3 regions of the Bacillus sp. Brlt_9 genome follow, and region 3 is predicted to be linked to each of the others. Evidence: riboswitches for the same ligand, from Rfam matches in the RefSeq annotation. Region 3 holds a riboswitch; each other region holds the start of a gene.
What was found. A riboswitch is a leader RNA that binds a small molecule or an ion and turns the genes downstream of it on or off. The one in region 3 is predicted to bind S-adenosylmethionine.
Positions count from the first base shown of each region.

Region 1: it holds a riboswitch for S-adenosylmethionine, as region 3 does, so the genes downstream of both, VF726_RS01600 (Na+/H+ antiporter NhaC family protein) here and VF726_RS28885 (MetQ/NlpA family ABC transporter substrate-binding protein) in region 3, are expected to answer to the same signal.
Region 2: it holds a riboswitch for S-adenosylmethionine, as region 3 does, so the genes downstream of both, VF726_RS24770 (cyclase family protein) here and VF726_RS28885 (MetQ/NlpA family ABC transporter substrate-binding protein) in region 3, are expected to answer to the same signal.

Region 1 covers NZ_JAYJLO010000001.1:291,914-299,618, reverse strand. Annotated here, with positions in the region: gene VF726_RS01630 (DUF3922 domain-containing protein) at 1-253, opposite strand, end outside; gene VF726_RS01625 (response regulator) at 321-953, opposite strand; gene VF726_RS01620 (histidine kinase) at 950-2,005, opposite strand; gene liaF (cell wall-active antibiotics response protein LiaF) at 2,005-2,745, opposite strand; gene VF726_RS01610 (PspA/IM30 family protein) at 2,852-3,514, opposite strand; gene VF726_RS01605 (lmo0954 family membrane protein) at 3,566-3,922, opposite strand; gene VF726_RS01600 (Na+/H+ antiporter NhaC family protein) at 4,151-5,467, opposite strand; SAM riboswitch class I at 5,562-5,667, opposite strand; gene VF726_RS01595 (DUF402 domain-containing protein) at 5,788-6,306, opposite strand; gene gltP (glutamate/aspartate:proton symporter GltP) at 6,374-7,645, opposite strand.
Region 2 covers NZ_JAYJLO010000008.1:76,233-83,937, reverse strand. Annotated here, with positions in the region: gene VF726_RS24795 (fatty acid desaturase family protein) at 1-339, opposite strand, end outside; gene VF726_RS24790 (FAD-dependent oxidoreductase) at 920-2,446, shown strand; partial or broken gene VF726_RS24785 (MFS transporter) at 2,447-2,536, shown strand; gene VF726_RS24780 (nucleotidyltransferase domain-containing protein) at 2,658-3,440, opposite strand; gene VF726_RS24775 (PRK06851 family protein) at 3,560-4,669, opposite strand; SAM riboswitch class I at 4,819-4,931, shown strand; gene VF726_RS24770 (cyclase family protein) at 5,015-5,647, shown strand; gene VF726_RS24765 (hypothetical protein) at 5,675-6,055, opposite strand; gene VF726_RS24760 (S-adenosylmethionine decarboxylase related protein) at 6,318-7,583, opposite strand.
Region 3 covers NZ_JAYJLO010000014.1:13,029-20,733, forward strand. Annotated here, with positions in the region: gene VF726_RS28865 (DUF5068 domain-containing protein) at 1-581, opposite strand, end outside; gene VF726_RS28870 (SDR family oxidoreductase) at 1,042-1,818, shown strand; gene VF726_RS28875 (methionine ABC transporter permease) at 1,856-2,524, opposite strand; gene VF726_RS28880 (methionine ABC transporter ATP-binding protein) at 2,499-3,539, opposite strand; gene VF726_RS28885 (MetQ/NlpA family ABC transporter substrate-binding protein) at 3,552-4,364, opposite strand; SAM riboswitch class I at 4,450-4,564, opposite strand; gene VF726_RS28890 (NAD(P)-dependent alcohol dehydrogenase) at 4,645-5,553, opposite strand; gene VF726_RS28895 (hypothetical protein) at 5,699-6,463, shown strand; gene VF726_RS28900 (FAD-binding oxidoreductase) at 6,574-7,705, shown strand, end outside.

The sequences.
Region 1 (7,705 bases), on a different contig from region 3:
TGACAACATCGTAGCAATCTTCTTGTTTCACTAAAAATAAATAGTACTCTTCTGTCGCCTCGACAATTGCAATTTTATCTGTTTCAACATCATATTGTTCACAAAGCGCTTGTAATGCGTTCACATAATCCCCTAATTTTTTAGACTTATCCATGCCAAATATCGTTTGAACTAACATACACTCTCTCCCCTTTGTATGTACTGTTAACAACTCAATGATAACGCTTACATTTATTGGCGTCAATAATAAGATTTGGAATCCCAATTGGTGCAAACTAATAATCAGTGGGATACCCCCCACTGATTAAAGTTTCACTTTATCATTTCGTCAATTGATGTCTAAACGCATAAATAACCGCCTGTGTCCGGTCACTTACATTTAGCTTATTTAATATATTACTCACATGTGTCTTTACTGTTTTGAGGGCAATAAATAATTCATCCGCAATCTCTTGATTACTTTTCCCCTCTGCAATTAATAACAAAATTTCAGACTCTCTTTCTGTTAACTCCTCATGCAAAGGTTGTTCTTTCTTCTGACGCATACGAGACATCATTTTACCAGTAACTTTTGGCTCTAATACCGTTTCTCCATCATAAGTAGCTCGTACAGCGTCTGCTATATCACTCGCTCTTGATGTTTTTAATAAATAACTTGTCGCTCCGGCCTCAATAACAGGATACAATTTCTCATCATCTAAAAAGCTCGTTACAACTACAATTTTCGCTTCTGGCCATTCCTGAATAATTGCGCGTGTTGCTTCAACCCCATCCATTTCGTCCATGACAAGGTCCATCAAAATAATATCTGGTCTTAATTGCAAAGCTAACTCTGAACCTTTTCTTCCATTTTCAGCTTCTCCAACTACTTCAATATCTGGCTGCGTTGATAAATATGCCGATACACCCATTCGAACCATTTCATGATCATCAACTAGTAATACTTTTATCATGACTCTCCCCCTCTCTCAATTATAATCGGTACTTTCACTTCTATTTGTGTACCTTTATTTGGAAAACTAAGCACTTTTAATGTACCACCAATTTCATGAACTCGCTCTTGCATTGATCTTAATCCGTACGAACCAGCTTTATTAACCCCTACTTTAAAACCGACACCATCATCAATAATTTTCAATATTGCATATTGCTCAATTTTGCGTAGACGTACTTCCGTTTTCTTTGCCTTCGCATGCCGTAAAGTATTAGACAGCGCCTCTTGTACAATACGGAATAAGTGATCTTCTACACCTTTTTTTAATTGAATTGGTTCAATTAACCATTCAATTTTCATATGTTGCTTTCTAGACAGTTCTGTTAATAATTCTTCTATACCCTCTGTTAGTTTCTTACCTTCTAACTGCACTGGGCGTAAATGAAGAAGCAATGCTCTCATTTCTGATTGTGCATTTACAACCATATTTTCAACGAGCTGCAACTGCTTTTTCGTCGTTTCTGGAAATGCAGCTACTTGTTCATTAATAGCCGACATCATCATCGACATTGCAAAAAGCTGCTGACTTACAGAATCATGCAGCTCCCTCGCCAATCGATGCCTTTCCTGGGAAATCGCCTCTTGTCTCATCTCTTCATTCCAATGAGCTCGTTCATTCGTTACTTTTTGAAAGAGTCCAGCTTGCTCCTCTAATCGACGGGCAAGAACGATTACTTTTCGTTCCACTTCATGAAATTCATCATCTGCAGTAAACGAAACATCGCTTGGAAAATTCCCTCGCTCTACTTCAAATAAAAACGTATTTAATCCTTGTATACGCTGCTCTATATAGTAACCAATTGCATATCCTACAATTCCCCCGATAAGTAAACTTGTAGTCATAATAAACAAGCCAATTGGAACAGAAGCGATGGATTCTTTCCATAATAAATCATACACTTGTTGCTCGCTCTTCCATACATATACAATTGTACAAATGAGTGCGATACTAACAGAGGACAACATAGAATAACGAATATACATCCACGAAATATTTTTTTGTTTCTTCATTATACTTTCCTCACTTCCGTATCGCCTACGACAAGCGAAGAAATAATTTTAATACGACGAGGAGCCTCTTTATACTGCTCTGTTCTAAATGTAACATTACGGTTAAACCCTGTCTCCTCATGTCCTGGCAAGAGCACCCGTCCGACAATAACAGAATGATTTAAAGACAGTTCAATATCATATGGCACATATAAACGAATATTACCAACGACACCCCGAATAACAATTACCGTTTCTCCTTCTGGAATCATAGCAGTTGTTAAATCTATTTCCACATCACAAGCACCATATTGAACATTAATATCCTCAAGTTCATAAATATGATCCATCATTCGTACATTACCGACAAACATATTTTTCAAATATGTTTCTGTACGATATATTTGCTTCTCTTCGTCTATAATCCCTTTTTCTTTAATTTCAATCTTCATTTCCTTTTGCTTATGTCCTTGTTGAATCAATTGATAACCAATTAAAGCTAAACAAGCGAATACGACAAGAACAAATGCTGCTGATGAGAATAAGAAGAATAAAAATACGATACCACCAACAAATAAAAATACATTTCCCCGTACATAACGATTCTTTTTACGATAATGCCTTCCAAACATAAGCATAATAAATGCAAAAATGAGACCACCTGGTTCAAAATGTCCAAGTATCATATCAAGAAAAAGACCGAATCCAAATATGATGAGGAGCATCCCCATTAATTGTGTTTTTGAAAAATGTTTCTTCATTTCAGCTCCCCCCTTCTTGTCACATATACATAGAAGAAAAGGCATTGCTTTCCAACACCTTTTCTCCTATCACTATATCATAAGCCTGTTTTATAATATACTACTATTATTTTGTTAACTCTTTCGTTAACGATACATCATTCTTTTCCTTCATTTCACGCTCAAGCTTTGCAATCTTCATATCAAATGTATCACGTTCATGCTCCTCATTCATACGAGTTTCTAAGTCGCGGATATGATCTTCAATTTCTTCAAAGCGTAAGAACGGATTATTCTCATCCATTTTATGCATAGCAGTATTCATACGACGATTTGCATGTGCCATATTTTCACGTGCCATTAATTCCATACGTTTCGCGTGCATTTCTTTTAATTTATTTTTCATCTCAGAAAGACGACGCTCCAACTCATCAATTTGCTCTACAACACCTGCATACATTTCTTCTAATCGAGTTACTTGCCCTTCATAATACGCTACTTCTTCTAACGCACGCTCATGTAGTTGTAATTCGCCTGCTTCTTGAGCAATGATAGCTTGCTTTGATCTTTTATTAACGAAATAACGTGCTTGCTCAAGCTCACGAGCAAAATTTGATTTTAATGTTTTATGGCGCTCAATTAACTTTTCAATTTTTGTTATTTCACGCTCACTATCGCGTAAATATTGATTTAACATCGCTATTGGATTTTTTCTTTCTTTCTCATCTAACACATTATGAAAATCTGCTAAAATTGCATCGCGTACACGTCCGAATAAAGATTGTTTCATTATAATCTTCCTCTCTTCTACCTTATAAATTTGATTTTTATTAGTTTTTCATTAGTTTTTCATTAACTTGTTCCACTCATCTTCAAAGTTGCTATATGGTTTAGAACTTTCTGGTGCAGAATCAACAACTACATTTTTTTCTTTTTTCCACTCACGGTATCCGTAGTATAAAACTACTAATGCTGCGATACCGATTAATGCTGGGGAGTGCGAAAGTGCAATGGATAAACCGATTAAACCAACAATACCCCAAGCTAACTTTCCAAAAAATGATTGTGCTCGCACAAATGATTTATAGCTCCAGTACACAACTCCTGCTCCGATTGCGAATCCTACAATACCAGCAAGACTACCAAGAGCAATTAAAGCCAAAATACCGGCCGCGATAAACGCTAGAAATTGTTTCATCTTGTGCTTGCCTCCCTTCGATTTGATACTCTTATCTTAACTATTTTTTCATTTTTCCATAACGAGCTTAAGAACCGTTTTCGACTCAGACTTAAGACCGAGTTGCATTCAGCCTTTTGTAAAAACATACGGTAGGATAGGATGTTTCACTCTTTTATCGCACATAAAAAGCCGTACAGAGAACATTCTCTGTACGGCTTTCGTTACTATTCATAAACTTCATTTTACTTATGCTGTTTTATGATACTCTTTCTTTCCCGCTACTTTAGAAAACCTCGGGAAACCAATTAATATAGAAATGATTCCACATACTCCAACTAAAATCGGATAAAATGCATATGGTAACAATTCAATCGGAGATAACGCTGCAAATCCTGCTGCAGTTAACATTTGCGCACCATACGGAATTAATCCTTGCACACAACATGAGAAAAGATCTAATACACTCGCTGATTTACGAGGATCAATTTCATATTGGTCTGCAATGTTTTTCGCAAGCGGACCTGTAAAGATAATAGAAATCGTATTATTCGCTGTACACATATTCGTCATACCTACTAAACCAGCAATACCGAACTCCGCTCCTTTTTTTGAACGAATGTTACGAGTTAAAATATTCATTAAATATTGAATACCACCATTATATTGAATCAGTTCGACCATACCACCAATTAAAATAGCAAGTAATACTAACTCCATCATACCGCCCATTCCAGTCGTTACACTTTTAAAGAAACTCTCTAACGTGTAGCTACCATCTAAAAGACCGATAACGCCGGATAGTACAGTTCCACCAGTTAACACAATAAGTACATTCCAACCTAGTAGCGCTGTAATAAGTACTCCTGCATACGGTAAAATCTTTATCCAGTCAAAGCTATGCGCTTTAATCTGCGTGTCGCTTCCTAAAGTAATGATTACTAATAGTACAATTGTAATAATAGCTGCAGGTAATACAATTAAAAAGTTCGTTTTAAACTTATCTTTCATTTCTGTTCCTTGCGAGCGTACAGCTGCAATTGTTGTATCTGAAATAAATGATAAATTATCACCAAACATTGCCCCGCCAACAACTGTCGCCATCGTAAGTGCAATTGAGATATCAGTTTGCCCACTAATACCTACAGCAATTGGTGCTAATGCAGCAATTGTTCCCATTGAAGTTCCCATCGCTAATGAAATAAATGCCCCTATAACAAAAATTCCAGCTACGATAAATCCTTGCGGTAAAATTGATAACGCTAAGTTAACTGTAGAATCAACGCCGCCCATCCCTTTTGCTGTTTCAGAGAACGCTCCTGCCAGTACAAAAATTAAAACCATAATCATAATATCTGGATTCCCTGCACCTTTAGCAAATCGTTCCACTTTTACATTAAAGCTTTCTTTACGATTCATTGCTAAAGCGACTCCTACAGCAATTGAAATCGCTATAAGTATCGGCAATTTATAGAAATCACCTGTAATAATTCCAGAACCAATAAATAGTGCCAAAAATATTCCAAGCGGTAATAAAGCTAAACCATTTCCTCTCGTTTCTTTCAAAGTATCATCTCTCCCTAGTTTTAAACCTTTTCTACTGAACAACAAAAGACCTCTTCCAACGAGAAGAGGTCTTATACATCTATAAGAAACGCTCTTCTCATCTTTCAAGCACATGCTTGCTGGATTTGGCACAGCACTCTGAAATCGAGTCCGCTGCCGAGGCATCGTAGGGCCAGTCCCTCCGCCTCTCTTTATAAGAAGGTTTCATATTTATTTTTTAATAATAATTTCTTCCCTAACTTTACTCGCTTACAAAACAAAAGTCAATTATTTTTTGTATAGATTTTTTTGGTAATTATGCAAAAATTTGAATACAATAATCATTTTAACTTTTTGATTTCTTCTTCCAATATTGAAATCCAATAAAATTCACTATTGTTTATTGCAGCTATTATCCATTTCGTAGTGCACCAAGCTAAATCATACTCTTCTTTTGTAACATCGCCACTTTTATAGGCATCCTCTAACTCATCTTCATCTAGTACATACATCTTACCGTTCGGTAATAACACTACATCTAAATATAAATCATCAAAATACGGTAAACCACGGTCATCAATTTTATATTCTTTCGCCACATCGATATAATATTGCACTAATTCTTTTTGATCATCTAACATGGCTGTAATCGCAAAGTTTTTCCCGTTTATGAAATATTGAATCCACGTATACTGATCCCCTGCAATACAAAGTTCTTTCCCATCATATTCTTTATAACTAGGTTCGCTAACCTTTTTTATTTCCAGTATTCCTAGCATTCCCTCTTCTATTTGCTTAACCGTATAATCTTTCTCTATTAGTCGCTTCCACGAAGAACCGTCACCATATTTACGTTTCATTACGTCCGCTCCCCTTCTATATAGAAAAGCCCCCACATATTATGTGAGAGCTTGTTCAAATTATAATTTAAGCTGCTTGTTTATTAGAAATCTCTTCCAAATAAGCTTGTCCTTTTTCAGCATCATACTGACCTTCCCACTTAGACATAACTACAGCTGCTAAAGAGTTACCTACAACGTTAACTGCTGTACGAGCCATATCTAAAATACGGTCAATACCGGCGATGAAGGCTAAACCTTCAGCTGGAATACCTACTGTACCAAGTGTCGCTAATAATACAACGAATGATACGCCCGGTACACCCGCGATACCTTTTGATGTAACCATTAATACAAGTAATAATGTAATTTGTTGTGTAATAGATAAATCAATACCGTACATTTGCGCTAAGAAAATAGCCGCAATTGCTTGATATAAAGTTGATCCATCTAAGTTAAATGAATAACCTGTCGGAATAACGAAAGATGTAATTGCTTTCGGACAACCGAACTTTTCCATTTTCTCCATAATTTTCGGTAAAACTGTTTCTGAACTTGCTGTTGAATACGCTAAGATCAGTTCGTCTTTTAAAATTTTAAAGAATTGGAAAATGTTAATTCCAAATATTTTCGCTGTAAGTCCCAATACAACTACAACGAAGAAAATCATTGCCCCGTATACTACAATTAGTAATTTCCCTAACGGAATTAATGAAGCTAAACCGAATGTAGATACTGTAACACCAATTAATGCGAATACACCAAATGGTGCAAATTTCATAACTTGGTTCGTTACGTAAAACATTGCATCAGCTACACCTTGGAAAAATTGAAGAACCGGTCTTCCTCTTTCCCCAATTGCTGCTACACCTAAACCAAATAATACAGAGAAGAAGATAATAGCAAGCATATCTCCGTCAGCTAATGACTTCACAATGTTCGTTGGAACAATATTTACAAATGTATCTGCAAATGAATGACTTTGCACTTGCTCTGTCGTATGTGTATATTTCGAAATATCTGTCTTTGTTAACTGCTCCATATTTACGCCTTTTCCTGGTTGGAAAATATTCGCAATTAATAGACCGACAATAATTGCAATTGTTGTAATTATTTCAAAGTAAATAATTGTTTTTCCGCCTAGTCGGCCTAATTTTTTTACATCGCCAACACCAGCAACCCCAACAACAATACTTGCTACAACAATCGGTACAACGATCATTTTAATTAATCGGATAAAAATATCACCAATTGGTTGTAAATAACTCACCACTGCCGGATTGCCAAAGAAAATCGCCCCAACTGCAATACCTAGCGCAAGACCAATTAATATTTGCCATGCAAGTCCTATTCTTTTCATATTTGTTGTAACCCCCTCTTCGATGTGTCACTCTATCTCTCATTCTATCTCTATAAAACT
Region 2 (7,705 bases), on a different contig from region 3:
ATTATGCCACTTTCTCCAAAGTTTAGGACCTGTTGATAGTGGCATAAATGCAATCGCTCCTAAGAAATCACGAAGCCATGCCTTTCTTACAACAGTTCCATGTAAAATTTCATGCCCTAAAAACCCAAGTGAAGCAAAACACAATCCAAGAACAATCGCAATTCCTAGATTCGCCCACACATTCAATTCAAATACACCAATCGATATTAACCCCGCCAATGCCACAAGTAAATAAGCCAGTCCACCAAATAAACGAGTAGGAACTGGTTTAAATGCTTTTTTCGGCAAATGTGGTGATACACGTGCTGCATACCACCCAAACGTATGAAGCTCCTTCATCCTTTTGCCCCTTTCTTATGCCGCGCCTTGCGCAACTTACATATATCAATTCTTGCTTCCAGATTGATTTTACTAGGTGATTAAAAAGCATCTATTATAAGGAAAATATACTCACTCTATCGTCACTTATTTTTCGCTTTTATTATCAATGAAAAACATTTCTCTTTTTACTCTCTATCAACCTTTCCACATGATGAATCATATCAATAGAATTTCCACATTGTCAACAACTTTTATGACCTAGTAATAAAAGTTGGTTATATTTTTATAATTATACTTTATTTCACTAAAGAAAAAACATAGATTTTATAAGGTTTCATCCATTATGCATATACGTACTTGAACATGCTATAGACTCTATCTTATTCAAGAAATCTCGGTGTAAACAACAAATATACTCATCTAAATCTAGCTTTACACAACTCCTACCTCTTCATACCGACAATACCAAATAATTATATTAAGATAATTTTATCTTTCTTTTAAATAAAAATAGCCTCCCTCTAAAACAGTACACATGAATTTCATATCATATGGAAATATTAAAAGGAAAATTGTTCTAAATCAGGAGGTTTCCTTAATGACAAGCGATACATTTCCACAATTCCCATCATCTTATTGGATTGAATCTACTCAAATCCCGACTTTTCCCCCTTTATCTGAAAGTATAAAGACAAAAGTTGCTGTTATCGGTGCTGGTATTACAGGTATTACTACTGCCTATTTACTTGCAAAAGAAGGCATCGATGTTGTGTTAATGGATTCTGGTCTTATTTTAAACGGGACGACTGGTCATACAACAGCAAAGATAACAGCACAACATGATCTTATTTATGATGAATTAATAAATCATTTCGGTATGGAAAAGGCTGGGCTTTACTATGAATCAAATAACCATGCTCTACAATTTATTAATGAAACTGTGCAAACATATAAAATCGACTGTAATTTCTCAAATGAAGATTCATATTTATATACAACTACTGATAATGGATTAAGAAATTTATCGAAAGAATATGAAGCCTATCAAAAATTAAATATACCTTGTGACTATGTTCAATCTCTATCGATTCCAATTCCAGTACAATCTGCACTTGTCATGAAAAACCAAGCACAATTCCATCCCCTTCTTTATTTGAAAACACTTTTAGAAAAGTTTGTTGAGATGGGCGGCAAAGTTTATGAACAAACAACAGCTATGGATGTGGAAAAAGGAGATTATTCACAAGTCATTACAAAGGAGGGCCATCGTATCACTTGTGAATATGTTGTCTCTTGTTCACATTTTCCTTTTTATGATGCGAATAGCTTTTTCTTTACGCGTATGTATGCTGAACGCTCTTATGCCCTTGCAATTAAAGCAAAAACAGATTACCCAGGTGGTATGTATTTAAGTATTGATGACCCAAAACGCTCTTTACGCTATACAACAAACAATGGTGAAAAATTAATTTTAATTGGCGGAGAAAGTCATAAAACAGGACAAGGAATAAACACTATGCTTCATTATGAAGCACTGTATTCTTTTGCAGAAGCAACTTTTGGAGTAGACGAGGTTCCTTATAGATGGTCAGCACAAGATTTAATCACGCTAGATAAGCTCCCTTATATCGGACATATTAACGAAAGAAATCCAAATATATTTGTTGCAACTGGATATCGTAAATGGGGAATGACAACTGGAACTGCTGCCGCTCATTTACTGAAGGATTCTATTCTAAAAGTACACAGCCCATATAAAGAACTGTATGCACCTTCACGCTTCCATGCAAATCCAGATATAAAAACGTTCTTCTCCCAAAACATTGATGTTGCGAAACATTTAATTGAAGGAAAAATTGAAACCTCATTACGTAAGCCAGAAGATCTCGAAGTCGGTGAAGGATCTGTCGTACATGTTAACGGGAAGCGAGCAGGTGCTTATAAAGACAAAGAAGGAAAATTACATATTGTCGATACAACTTGTACACATCTCGGCTGCGAAGTTGAATGGAATAATGGTGATTGTACTTGGGATTGTCCTTGTCACGGTTCCCGCTTTTCAATTGAGGGAGACGTTCTTGAAGGTCCAGCAGATCAACCGTTAAAACGAGTTGATAATGAGTAGACAATGCAATACGACTTAGCATGGAATTTTTACTTATTCTCATTTGCGGGTCTTCTTGCAGCAATATCTGTTTTCTTTATTCCTACAAAAGAGACAAAATTGTTTTGTCTACCTGCTGACGGCAATTCATCTCCACCTGAATTGTTGGGTTTCACCCGTAACACAAATCAGATGGAGTCTTCTTGCCGAAAAGGATAAAAAGAGCACAAACTCACTTGTGCTCTTTCTCATATACTGCAAACAACATATCTCGAAACAATGTATTTAAACTCTCAATATCGATTCCTGGTCCCTTTTCAATCCCTTTTACATATTGCTCATAGTAATGAATTTGTTCTTCTAAAAATTGATTCAACACCTCAATTTTTAATCCAATATCTAATTCAGTACCTGCCTTTTTCTTTATTAACAACTGTTCAATTTCATCTAATACGCTACGTTCTAATGATAATTCTGTAATTAACCGATCAAATTCTACAGGTGGTAAAGTCTCTTTCTCCTCTAACCATTTACAAGCTAAAATAGGACGTAATACGTAGAAGTACTTTTTCAACTTTACATTCTCACCTTGCAAAAATTCACGATAATTTTTTGAAGCCATATGTAAGTAATGATATATCGTTGCTTTTGGATCAAAATCCTTTTCACTCATTTGCTGAAGTTGCTCTGGAAAATGAGAGTTTTTTGAATAAAAAATTGGTGATCGAATCCACTCGAGTAAAGCTGGATTTGACTTTGCAAATAGTTGTAATGCCTTTTTAATATCCCATCCGCTTATATCTAAATCATCACTAATCGGATATTCAATTACATCTCGTTTATCATAAATTGATAAATACCATTCTACCGGATGTATATAAACGAATCTAACATCATAATCACTATCTTTCGAGGGAAATCCCCAAGCACGACTCCCTGATTCTACTGCAAATAAAATTTTCACATCATTCTCGTTTTCAATTCTTTCTAGCTCCGCTCTAATTTTCTCTCTCATTTCATACCTCTCCATTTTTTGATTATTTCCTTGGAAATTCGACAAATATACTACTAAGTTTACTACATACTAAAATAGCTGTCAGAAAATTCCCGACAGCCTATCAAAGTTCTTTATTTTTACTTGTTCTTTTCTGTTACACTAACCGCAATTCGTTCAAACTCTTTTTGAATCTCCTCTTTATATGCGTCTACTTTCGAAAAATCCATAGCAGCAATATAAATTCGTTCTAACTTATCACGAACTGATTTTGCTTTCGCTAAGAAAGACATCGCCTCATTCATTTTTGCTTTATATTGAATAGAAACGTCGCGAATTTCGGTAGCATACTTCTCATCTGTCCCTGGTTTCACAATAAGGGCATACATATCTATAATTTCATCACCCTCACGACTCGGAAAATATTCATGTGGTGCAGTGCTATCAAAAATTGCAAACCCTAATTCTCTTACGATAACCATATCAAGACTATTTGGATCAAACCCGCAATGATATACTTCAACTTCAAATCCTTTTTCTTCTGCTGCCTTAGCTAATTTTTTGAGCATTGTTGACTTCCCAGAGCCTGGACGTCCTTTTATGAAATAACGATGTGGTAATCCTTCTGTTAAATTAGGAACAAAATCAACTGCTCCTTTCGGTGTAGCTGCCCCTAAAAAGCGATGTTTCACAAGCGATTGTTTCCCAATTTTATCTGTAAATAATTTCTGAATGAGCTGATCTGTTAGTTCATTTGCTTTATCAAAATTAATATTATCAATATATATTTTCTCCCACTCATCATGTATAACTAATGCCTCGTTAAAACGAGCGTAAGCAGCTTGAAAAGCTTTGCTTGCTTCTGAAACAAATCTTTCAATTTCCACCTTCTGCTTTCTTAATTTATCTGAATCCCAAGCAACACCTAAATTGATATATTCCTCAACAACTCCTGGCATTTTCGGCTCAATAACATGTGGTGATGTTCCATCAACAATTCCTACTTTTAACTTCGGGATAATGACACCATCAACCGATTTGTTATCAGAAGAACAGTGTAAAAATTCAATATCATATCCCTTTTCAACCCATTCACGACCTATTGCCTTAATTAAAGAAGATTTCCCCGTTCCAGGGCCACCCTTTAAAATAAATAATCTGTCTAATCCTTTTAAATTCTCATCATATAAATTATGAAATCCTCTAGCTGTATTGCCGCCAGCATAATAATTCAATACATTCCCTGTCACTGCACTCACTCCTTCGCAGCATTCTATTTACATAAGCTACAATATGCGAGCAACTTTATTTGGGTGAATACCTATTTTGTGTTGCACAGAAAAAGGAAATGAATTACAATTTTATTATCACGAAAATTCCGAACTTTAAATTGAATATGTCTTTATCAAGAGAGGCAGAGGGACCGGCCCTTTGAAGCCCAGCAACCTCAGTTTATATAAACTGAATAGGTGCTAATTCCTGCAAAATGCACTGCATTTTGAAAGATAAAACGTAACTATTGTGTGCAAAACTCATCTTTCTTGATTATGAAAGGTGAGTTTTTTATTTCAAAACATATATTGGAGGTATCTAAAGTGAAAGTAATTGACCTATCACAAACATTTGAAAACAATATGTCCCAATTCCCTGGAACACCAAAAATCAATTTAGGAGCCATTACAAGCGTCGAAGAGACAGGCTATCAAGTTACAGATTTTCATTCTGTCGTTCATGTTGGTACACATTGTGATGCTCCTGCTCATTTCATTTCAGGCGCAACGACTATTGATCAATTACCCCTAGATCAATTTGTAGGCGAAGCGGTTCTTATTGATGTAACTCATGTACAAGAACGAAAACTACCGAAAGAAGTATTACACAACGCTGACATAAAAGAAGGTGATATTGTCATTTTCCATTCCAATCTATCTACTAAATGGAATACAGAGGCGTATGAGAAAGAAGCTTTTTATCTTTCTGAAGAATTAGCTGAGGAATTAGTTCAATTAAAAGTAAAATCTGTCGGTTTAGATTTTATTTCTCCTGATGAGGTAACAACAGAAACATCACCAATTCATCACATACTACTTGGGAATAATATTTATTTAATCGAAAACTTAACAAACTTAGATGCTATTCACACTAAACGTTTCTTCTTCTCAGCGGCACCTTTAAAAATTAAAGATAGCGACGGTGCTTTTGCAAGAGCATTCGCTGTAATTTTTTAAACAAACTATACAAAAAAGCAAAGATCATCATTGACCTTTGCTTCTATTTTTTTTATTTAAATTAAGAAAGAATTGCTCAACACGAGGACGTAACCAAGCTAAATAATCTTTCTCTTTCTTCTTTGTACAAGCTATTTCTTCCCCATCTACCATTCCGACAAGCTCTAGCTCTAACAGTTGCCTCGTAAAGGCTAGTATATTTATTTCTTCGGCTGGATATTCTTCTTTTAATTTCTCCTCAATTTCCCCCAATAAAAAACCGTCACGCATCATTGCCAATGCATCAATCCAAAGTGGCGGCATTTCATATTTTTCTCCTGTAATTGTATCTTTTACAATATAATTCTTTTGCTCTTTTCGAAATTGAATTGTGTGTAAGCATACAGTCGAATTTAATGTTAATTCCATCATACCACCTCTTTCATAATATCTGCATAGAAAAAAGGATGCGCGTGCACCCCTTCTTTTTCTAACACTACCGAACCGTTACATGAATAACAAATCTCATGTCGATATTTTCCTCCATTATAAACGAAGTATTTTATAAAAAAAACCCTTCTTGAAACATTTTATAAAATGTTTATATTTACACAACAAGAACACTTTTCTGAAAAATATTTTCTTCTGCATATTATACTGTTGGTAAAAAATACATACTTTTCACTATAACTTATATCCATCTTACCCGATCATGCAGCAATCCATCTGTAAAATCATTTTCCCCCACTACAAAATCCTTCATATATAAATTTAAATATTCTCCGTACTTACTTTCTGTATTTAATAATAATTCCTCTACATAATAAGCACCTTGCTTAAAGTTATCGAACAGTAAACTACACAAGCCAGCATAAATTCCACATCCCACTTGGAAGTAAGTCGCATTCGTTTTATATTTATGAAAAACTTGACTGCTATTCATCACGTTATACATATATGTCTCGCTATTTTCATAAACGAGTAATACACCGACTAGATCCTCGCCCGCAATCTTTTCTTCGGCTGGATTAAATACTTTACGATTCCAGTTCCATAGATCTTCTACATTCTCTAAATTCTGTCTAATTATATTTGTTGTATACTCGTTAATTCGGTAAAGAAACCCAACTTCCATGTTAAAGTTTTTCCCTAAAATTAAAACTTCCTCATGTGGCATTAAACAACCATAAAACTCTTTCTCTCCCAACTTTACTTTATACTCTGAAGCATATACATCTTCATAAAAATATAGAGGACGATGATGACTCATATACATCGGATAACTCCATATCGCTTCATCTAGAAATCGCTCTACTGCCCATGAAGCATAAAGTGTATGAGGCTTTATAAGTGCTGTATCATTTAAAAATGACGTATCATGTTCTACTATATAGCATGCTTTTGGCTTTTCATTTGGACGTTCCTTCATAAGTTCAACAACCATCCACTGAACAACACCTGGATTCATACCTGAGCCTATAATTGCTTTTGTATTTGTAAATTTCTCTTTTTCCTTCTCAAACCGCGTATATCTTTCCGTAAGCTGAAAGCCAATTAAACTGTCGTCCTGATCTACTGTCTCATTTTCCAAAGCTGAATTAATATAACAAATTCCAAGTTCATTACAACAGCTTAATACTCTGATTGTATCTGCTCCTGAAACATCAATAACAACGCTCGTACCACTTTCTTTTAAATGCTGTTTAAATGTCACTACATCTTGAAGATCTATTTCGGATAAAAACAATTGCTCTTTCAAATTTGGAAACAGCTCATCATAATAAGCCCTATCTTTTTGCTTTATATCAACCAAATGAAATGTAACGTTCTTTATCGCTTCATAAATCGTGTCTTTTTCATTTACTATCGCCTGATTTAAAATTGCTAAAACTGCTTTTGCTGCTCCACCAGCACTACCAAGTAATGTAATCGATAACGAATTCGAAAACTGCTCCACCAACAAAACCCCTTTAATATATTAGTTAAGCAGTTCTCCCTCAAAAAAATAAATTGAATATACGAAAAGATGGCTCGTACATATTTTTTATAATTTTGCACAAGATTTTCTCTTCAACGGTT
Region 3 (7,705 bases):
TTCGTTGGAGCAAGCTTAGTTGGGAGCTGGTCTTCTTTTGGAATTAAGTCTTTATAGTTACTATATACTTTCTGCGCACCAGTAAATGACATGTCCAATGCTGGCATATAATAAATATCTTTAGCTGAACTATTTTTTACGCTGTAGTTCACAAGAATAACTCCGCCCTCTGTTTGACGATTAAACGGAATGTCGAAGTTTGTATGGAATCCGTTTAATTCAACTACTGTATAACCATTCATTGTTACTGAAACATCTTCAGCTTTATACACTTGTGGTTCTTTATTTTCAAAAAGAACTTTTGTTTTACCACCTGTTTCTTTTTCCATATAGGAAATCAGCTTAGAGTAATCGCTTGAGCTAGTAGCTGTATTTTCAGGCTTTTTATCGTCATTTTTTTTATCTTCGGATTTTTTTTCTTCCGGTTTATTTTCTTTCGTTGTATCCGTTTTTTCTGTTTTGCTTTCTTTTGTTGTATTTTCTTTTTGTTCTTTATTTGTCGTATCGCTTTGACCACAGCCAGTTATTACAAACGCTGCTACGATTACTGTAGAAAATAAAGAAAGTAATTTTTTTGACATGCTTTTTCCCCCTATTTGTTTAAAACTAGTTGAGTCTGTATAATCAGACCGTTTATAACTCTCACATTAGCCCCACAGTTTATTATAAAAAATAAAGGCAGTATTTACCAGTGTTTTTCTGATTGTTTTAATTATTTAGTTATTGTAATATACTAAAATTAGTAGAAGATCAGCATGGAATATTGAGTTTTATTTTTTTATCATTTGAAATATTACATCATATTGGTATGATAGAAATAGAGATATATGGAAAGGGGACAAGGACTTAATATGTGGATGAGCTTGTAATGATTAGAAACTAGATAGATAAATTTTTCTCTCGTAAGTGAGTGTTTATTTAGCTATCTGTAAATCATGCGAGGACTGCATATTTGGCTTGTACATCCCTTTTGTAAGGATAATGTGTAGGGAAATTCATATCTCTTATATAAAGTATGCGTCCTTTAAATTGGAGGAGTATATGATGAATCAATTAAAAAATAAAATAGCAGTTGTTACAGGGGTAAGTCGTCTAGATGGTATAGGTGCAGCGATTTGTAAAGAATTAGCTGAAGCAGGATACGATATATTTTTTACGTATTGGACAGCGTACGATAAAGAGATGCCTTGGGGCGTTGAGCAAAGTGAACAAATACAATTAAAAGAAGAGTTACTAAAAAACGGTGTGAAAGTATCCAGTATGGAGTTAGATTTAACTCAGAATGCTGCACCGAAAGAGCTTATAAATAAAGTTACTGAACAATTAGGTTACCCTCATATATTAATTAATAATGCAGCGTATTCTACGAATAATGACTTCTCTAATTTGACTGCTGAAGAATTAGATAAGCACTACATGGTTAATGTTCGTGCGACTACGTTGTTAAGTAGTCAATTTGCCCGAGGATTTAATAAGAAATCTGGTGGTAGAATTGTGAATATGACATCGGGACAATTTAAAGGACCTATGGCAGGAGAACTAGCGTATGCAACAACGAAGGGAGCTATTGACGCTCTTACTAGTACATTGTCAGCTGAGGTAGCTCATTTAGGAATAACAGTGAATGCAATTAACCCAGGTCCAACTAGTACGGGATGGATGACCGAAGAGATACAGCAAGGATTAAAGCCGATGTTTCCTTTTGGTAGAATTGGTGAGCCAAGGGATGCAGCAAGACTTATTCAGTTTTTAGTAAGTGAAGAAGCAGAGTGGATTACTGGACAAGTTATTCATTCTGAAGGTGGATTTAAAAGGTAAAAAGAAGGTATCTCACCCTGGTGAGATACCTTCTTTTTTAATCTTTCTTCAATCTTCGTGCAACACCGTTGCCTAAAGACTGTAGTCCTTGAACGAGGATAATTAAAATAAAGACTGTTGCATACATTACTTCAGGTTCGTAGCGTAAATGTCCGAATCGATATGCTAAATCACCAAGACCGCCAGCACCTACAAGTCCAGCCATTGCTGTTGCGCCAATTAAGCCAATTGTTGCGATTGTTAATCCAAGTACAAGGGAGGGACGAGCTTCTTTCACCATAACGTGCCAAATAATTTTTATAGTAGAAACGCCCATCGCTTGGTAAGCTTCAATAACACCACGATCCACTTCTAATAAAGCTGTCTCCATTAGTCGTGCAATATAAGGAGCTGTGAATACGACAAGCGGTACGATAACACCTTGCACGCCAATGGATGTTCCCATTAGAAACTTTGTAAAAGGTAAAATGAAGAATAATAGAATGATAAATGGAAGAGAGCGAATGATATTAATAATTGTATTCAGAATTGGATAAATGATTTTATTTTCGTGCTGTCCACCAGGTCTCGTTAAAACAAGTGTGACACCGAGTGGTAGTGCAATAAGGATAGAGATGAATAGTGAAATAGATGTCATTTGAAAGGTTTGTATTGTCGCCTCCCATATAACTTTACCCCATTCATCCAAAAAGGACTTGTTTCCCATAATCTGTTCTACCTCCTTCTACGATGATCCCTTGCTCTTGTAAAAATGATAAAGCGCGGGCTACTTCATTTTTCTCACCCTGCATATGAATGATCAGTTTCCCATAAGCTTCATGTTTTAACTGTGTAATATTACCGGATAAAATATTTGGATATACTTGAAAACGTTTTGTAGCAACAGCTAATGCTGGCTCTCCTGAAGCATTCCCTATAAAGGAGAGAGTCACAATTTCACCGGTAGTTTGTAGTTCTTTTTGTACCTCTTCTGGAATCTTCGCTGCAAATGCACTATTTACGAATTTCTTCGTTGTTACATGTTGTGGGTTTGTGAAGATATCCTTCACAGTCCCGCTTTCAACTACTGCTCCATGTTCCATAACAGCAACTTGGTCACATATACGCTGGATGACATTCATTTCATGTGTAATTAATAAAATTGTAATCCCGATTTCTTCATTAATCTTTAGTAATAGGTCAAGAATAGAATCCGTTGTTTCTGGATCTAAAGCGCTCGTTGCTTCGTCGCTTAATAACACCTCAGGTTCATGTGATAGTGCACGTGCAATGGCAACACGTTGTTTCTGACCACCAGAAAGTTCACTCGGATAGGCATCTTTTCGGTTGAAAAGATCGACAATACGTAAATACTTTTCTACCCTTTTTTCAATTTCATTTTTGGAAAGACCAGATAGACGTAACGGTAATGCGATATTTTCATAAACTGTCACAGTTTTAAGTAAGTTGAAGCCTTGAAAAATCATCCCGATTTTTTGTCTCGATTTTGCTAGTTCTTTTGCTGATAAAGTTGTTAAGTCTTGGCCGTTTACGATGATATTTCCTGTCGTTGGTTTTTCTAATAAATTTACACATCGAATTAATGTACTTTTACCAGCGCCGCTATATCCAATGATTCCAAATACTTCGCCCTTTTTTACTTGGAGGGAAGTAGGTTTCAGAGCTTCCACATTCCCTTTTTTTGTTGTAAATATTTTGGATACATTTTTCAATTCAATCATTATCGTCAGCTCCTACCAAGACGGTAAAACAGAACCATCAAATTTTTTCTCGATAAATTCTTTTACTTCTTTAGATTGATAAGCTTTCTTTAATTTATTTACAACAGCATCATCTTTATTTTCAGTACGAACAACGACCCAGTTCACATATGGTGAATCTTTTCCCTCGCGGAAGATAGAATCTTTCGCAGGGCTTAATTTTGCACCTAATGCAAAGTTTGTATTAATTGCAGCTGCTTTCACTTCGCTTAGTTGTGTCGGTAATTGAGATGCCTCTAATTCAACAATCTTTAATTTTTTCGGATTTTCAATGACATCTTTCGCAGTCGCTTTTTCTGTCGCCTTTGGATCCACTTTTAAAACACCTGCTTTTTCAAATAGTTTTAAAGCTCGAAGTTCATTCGTTGGATCATTTGGCACAGCAATCGCATCGCCCTCTTTTAAATCTTTTACATCCTTTAAGCTTTTAGAATATACACCCATAGGGAATGTTACTGTTGAAAATACTTCCGTTAATTTCATATTGCGCTCAGCTTTAAATACGTCTAAATAAGATTTTGTTTGATAGCTATTTACATCAAGACTTTTTTCATCTAAGGATACGTTGGGTGCTACATAATCATTAAATACTTTTACATCAATTTCGAGTCCGTCTTTCGCTGCCACTTCTTTCACCTTTTCAAAGATTTGTTCATGCGGTCCGCCAGTTACGCCGACAGTAATCTTTTTCTCATCTAACGTTTTTACCTCTTTATCGGAATTAGCACCACATGCACCTAATAATAATACAGCTCCACTTACAATGCTCAATAATACTTTTTTCATCTATAATTCCCCCTTCATATACGTTCCAAAATAAAAAGCACCTCTCAAAAATAAGAGAGGTGCCGAATAGACAAAATAGTTTCCTCTCTTATCTTCCAAAACGAAAAATCGTTTTGCAGGAATTAGCACCTTAGCTTATACGTTATAAGCTCGGTTGCCGGGCATCATCGGGCCAGTCCCTCCGCCACTCTTGATAAGAGTATGTGTATGTAGTTTTTTAATATGGTACTAATAGTAAATCTTACAAAAAGAATTGTCAATGTTATTTTCTGAATATATTTTATTTTAAGGTAATCGAAACGTTACCTTTCTTATGTCCCTTTTCCACATACATATGAGCTTCAGCAATTTCTTCTAATTGGTAGGTTCTATCAATAACAGGCTTTAAATGTTCTGTTTCAGTTAGTTCTTTTAGTAGAATCATATCCTCTTTACTTACCTTTGCCATCATTCCATTAACAGATACATATTTTCCATTGGGTGTTAATGTATTTGTACAAAGGGATTTTTTATACTTCCCGACTGCATCAAATATAATATCGTAGCGCTCGCCCTGCTTAGTAAAATCTTCTTTCGTATAATCGATTACGTTATCAGCTCCTAAAGATTGAACGAGTTCAAAATTTGAATGACTACAAACAGCCGTAACGGTCGCACCGAAATATTTAGCAAGTTGTACAGCAGCTGTTCCTACCGATCCTGAGGCACCATATATGAGCACTTGTTGCCCTTTTTTTATACGGCCCTTTCTCAGGAAATGCAATGCTGAAGTTCCACCAAAAGGAATAACTGCCGCTTCTTCATACGTCACATTGGTAGGTTTTAATGTGATTAATCCACTTTCATGTACGCATGTGTACTCGGCATAACCACCGAGGTTTAGTTCTGTTAATGCAAAAATTTGATCCCCTTTTTTAAATTGAGTTACATCTGTTCCAATTTCCTCAATTTCTCCAGCTAATTCTACACCAAGTATAGGGTTTCTCGGTTTTCTGAAACCTAATATGATCCGCATAGGAATCCAAAATAAGAGGGGACTATTAAAACCGCGTATTCTACAGTCTCCAGTCGATACACTTGTTGCATGAATTTTAACTAATACTTCGTTCTTTTTAGGAGTAGGTTTCTCTATATTTTGAAGCTGAAGAACGTTAGGTGGTCCATACTTTGTGCAAATAATTGCTTTCATAATGACCTCCTGAAATGAGTTGTTGTTATTTACATCATATTTAAGCTCTTCATTAAACATGTCGCTATATAGCAAATATAGATTGAAAATTATATAGATTTCATAGGAAAAGAGGTGATATTATTTTGGGAAAGGGGGCGACATTATGAAAAAAATTATTTTTGTTTCAAGTTTAGTACTTGCAATCAGTCTAGGGGTAGGATGTAGTAATGAGAAAACAGCAAAGACGGATGAACCGAAAAAAGAATCTGTTCAAAAAGAAAAGGAATTAGCAGCGAAGGATGTTTTCAAGAAAACGAACGAAGCTTTTAAAAATGAAGAACATGTAACGATGACATATGATGTAGGGATAAAAGCTGAAGGAACAGAGATGGATATATTAAAGGCTAAGATGCAATTAGAGCCAAAGACAAAGAATTCTCGTTCTGAAATGAATATTTCTGGTACAGATGTTGTAGTGTATACTGTGGATGGTAAAGTAGCTGGTGAGGTGAAAAACCCTAATACAGGAGAAGTTATAACCGTGCCAGAGGAGCAATTAAACGCTGGTGGAATGAAAGCAACTCAAGATATTATAGATAAGTTAGAAGTACCGGAAGTAGTTTTAGATAAAATGAAGATGGAGAAAAGCGGAGATAAATATAAACTGAAATTTACATTAAAAGGGCAAGAAACAGAAAGTATGTTAACTAGCATGGATGAAACGCAGAAGAAAATGTTACAAGCACAAAATGCGAAGATAGAAGAAGTGGACGCAGAATATATCATTACAAAAGATTTTAAATATGAATCAGCAAAGATAGACATGATTATGAGTAGTAATGGCAAGGATAAAGCACACATTATTACGAACGCAAAATATACGTCGTACGAAAAGTTTGACCCAATACAATTGCCAGTAGCAAAGTAACAGTTTTGATGAGGGGACCTAAAATAAGGTGCCCTCTTTTTTGTATACTTTCTTCAAAGGAAAATAGGTACAATATGAAGAGGGAAAATTGTAGAAGAGGAGAGTGTCATTTGAAAAAAAGAAAGATAGCGGTGGTTATGATAGTTTATACAGTGTTGCTTGCGACATCTGTAAATACATATAAAGAGCAATTAAATCATCCGATTATGAGCGATGTAGGAAAGTTACTCCCGACGAAAATAAAACGTGTTGAAAATGCTGAGGATGAAATTTCATTAAAACAGGTTGTGCAAGATGCAAATGTTTCTGGGGAGAAAATTTCTATCGCAGGTATGCAACATAGCCAAGGCGGACAGACGTATTATCCGAACGGTACGATACTTGATATGAAAGGATATAATGAAATATTAGAGTTTAATCCGGAGAAGAAGAGGATTAGGGTGCAAAGCGGTGTCACATGGAATGACATTCAAAAGAAAATTAATCCGTATGGTCTTGCGGTTCAAGTCATGCAATCTCAAAATATTTTTACTGTTGGTGGTTCATTAAGTGTAAATGTACATGGGCGTGACATTCGTCATGAAGCATTGATTGATACAGTAGAGTCATTTAGATTGTTAATGGCAAATGGTACGGTGCGTAATGTAAGTAGAGAAGAGAATGCTGATTTGTTTCCGTATGTAATTGGGGGATACGGATTGTTTGGCGTGATTTTAGATGTGACACTAAAGTTAACAAAAGATGAATTGTATGAAACGCATACGAAGGTACTAGATTATAAGGAATACTCTTCATATTTTAAGAATAAAGTGCGAAGGGATGAGGATATACGTATGCATTTAGCACGTATTTCTGTTGCCCCACATTCATTTTTAAAAGAAATGTATGTGACAGATTATGTATTAGCAAAAGATCAGCAGAAGTTGAGAGAGTACAGTGAATTAAAAGAAGAAAATATTATAGCTGCGCCAAAGTTTTTACTCGGTTTATCACGCTATAGTGATTGGGGAAAAGATACATTTTGGGATATACAAAGAAGTTATTTTGAAAGTACAAATGGTAAGTACGAAACGCGAAATAATGTAATGAGATCGGATAGTGCCTTTATGGAATACGATAACCCAAACTTGACTGAGGTTTTACAGGAGTATTTCGTACCGATAGACAGTTTTGCAGCATATATAGATGACTTGCGGAGTGTTTTAAATGAAGAAGAATTAAACCTTCTTAATATTACAATCC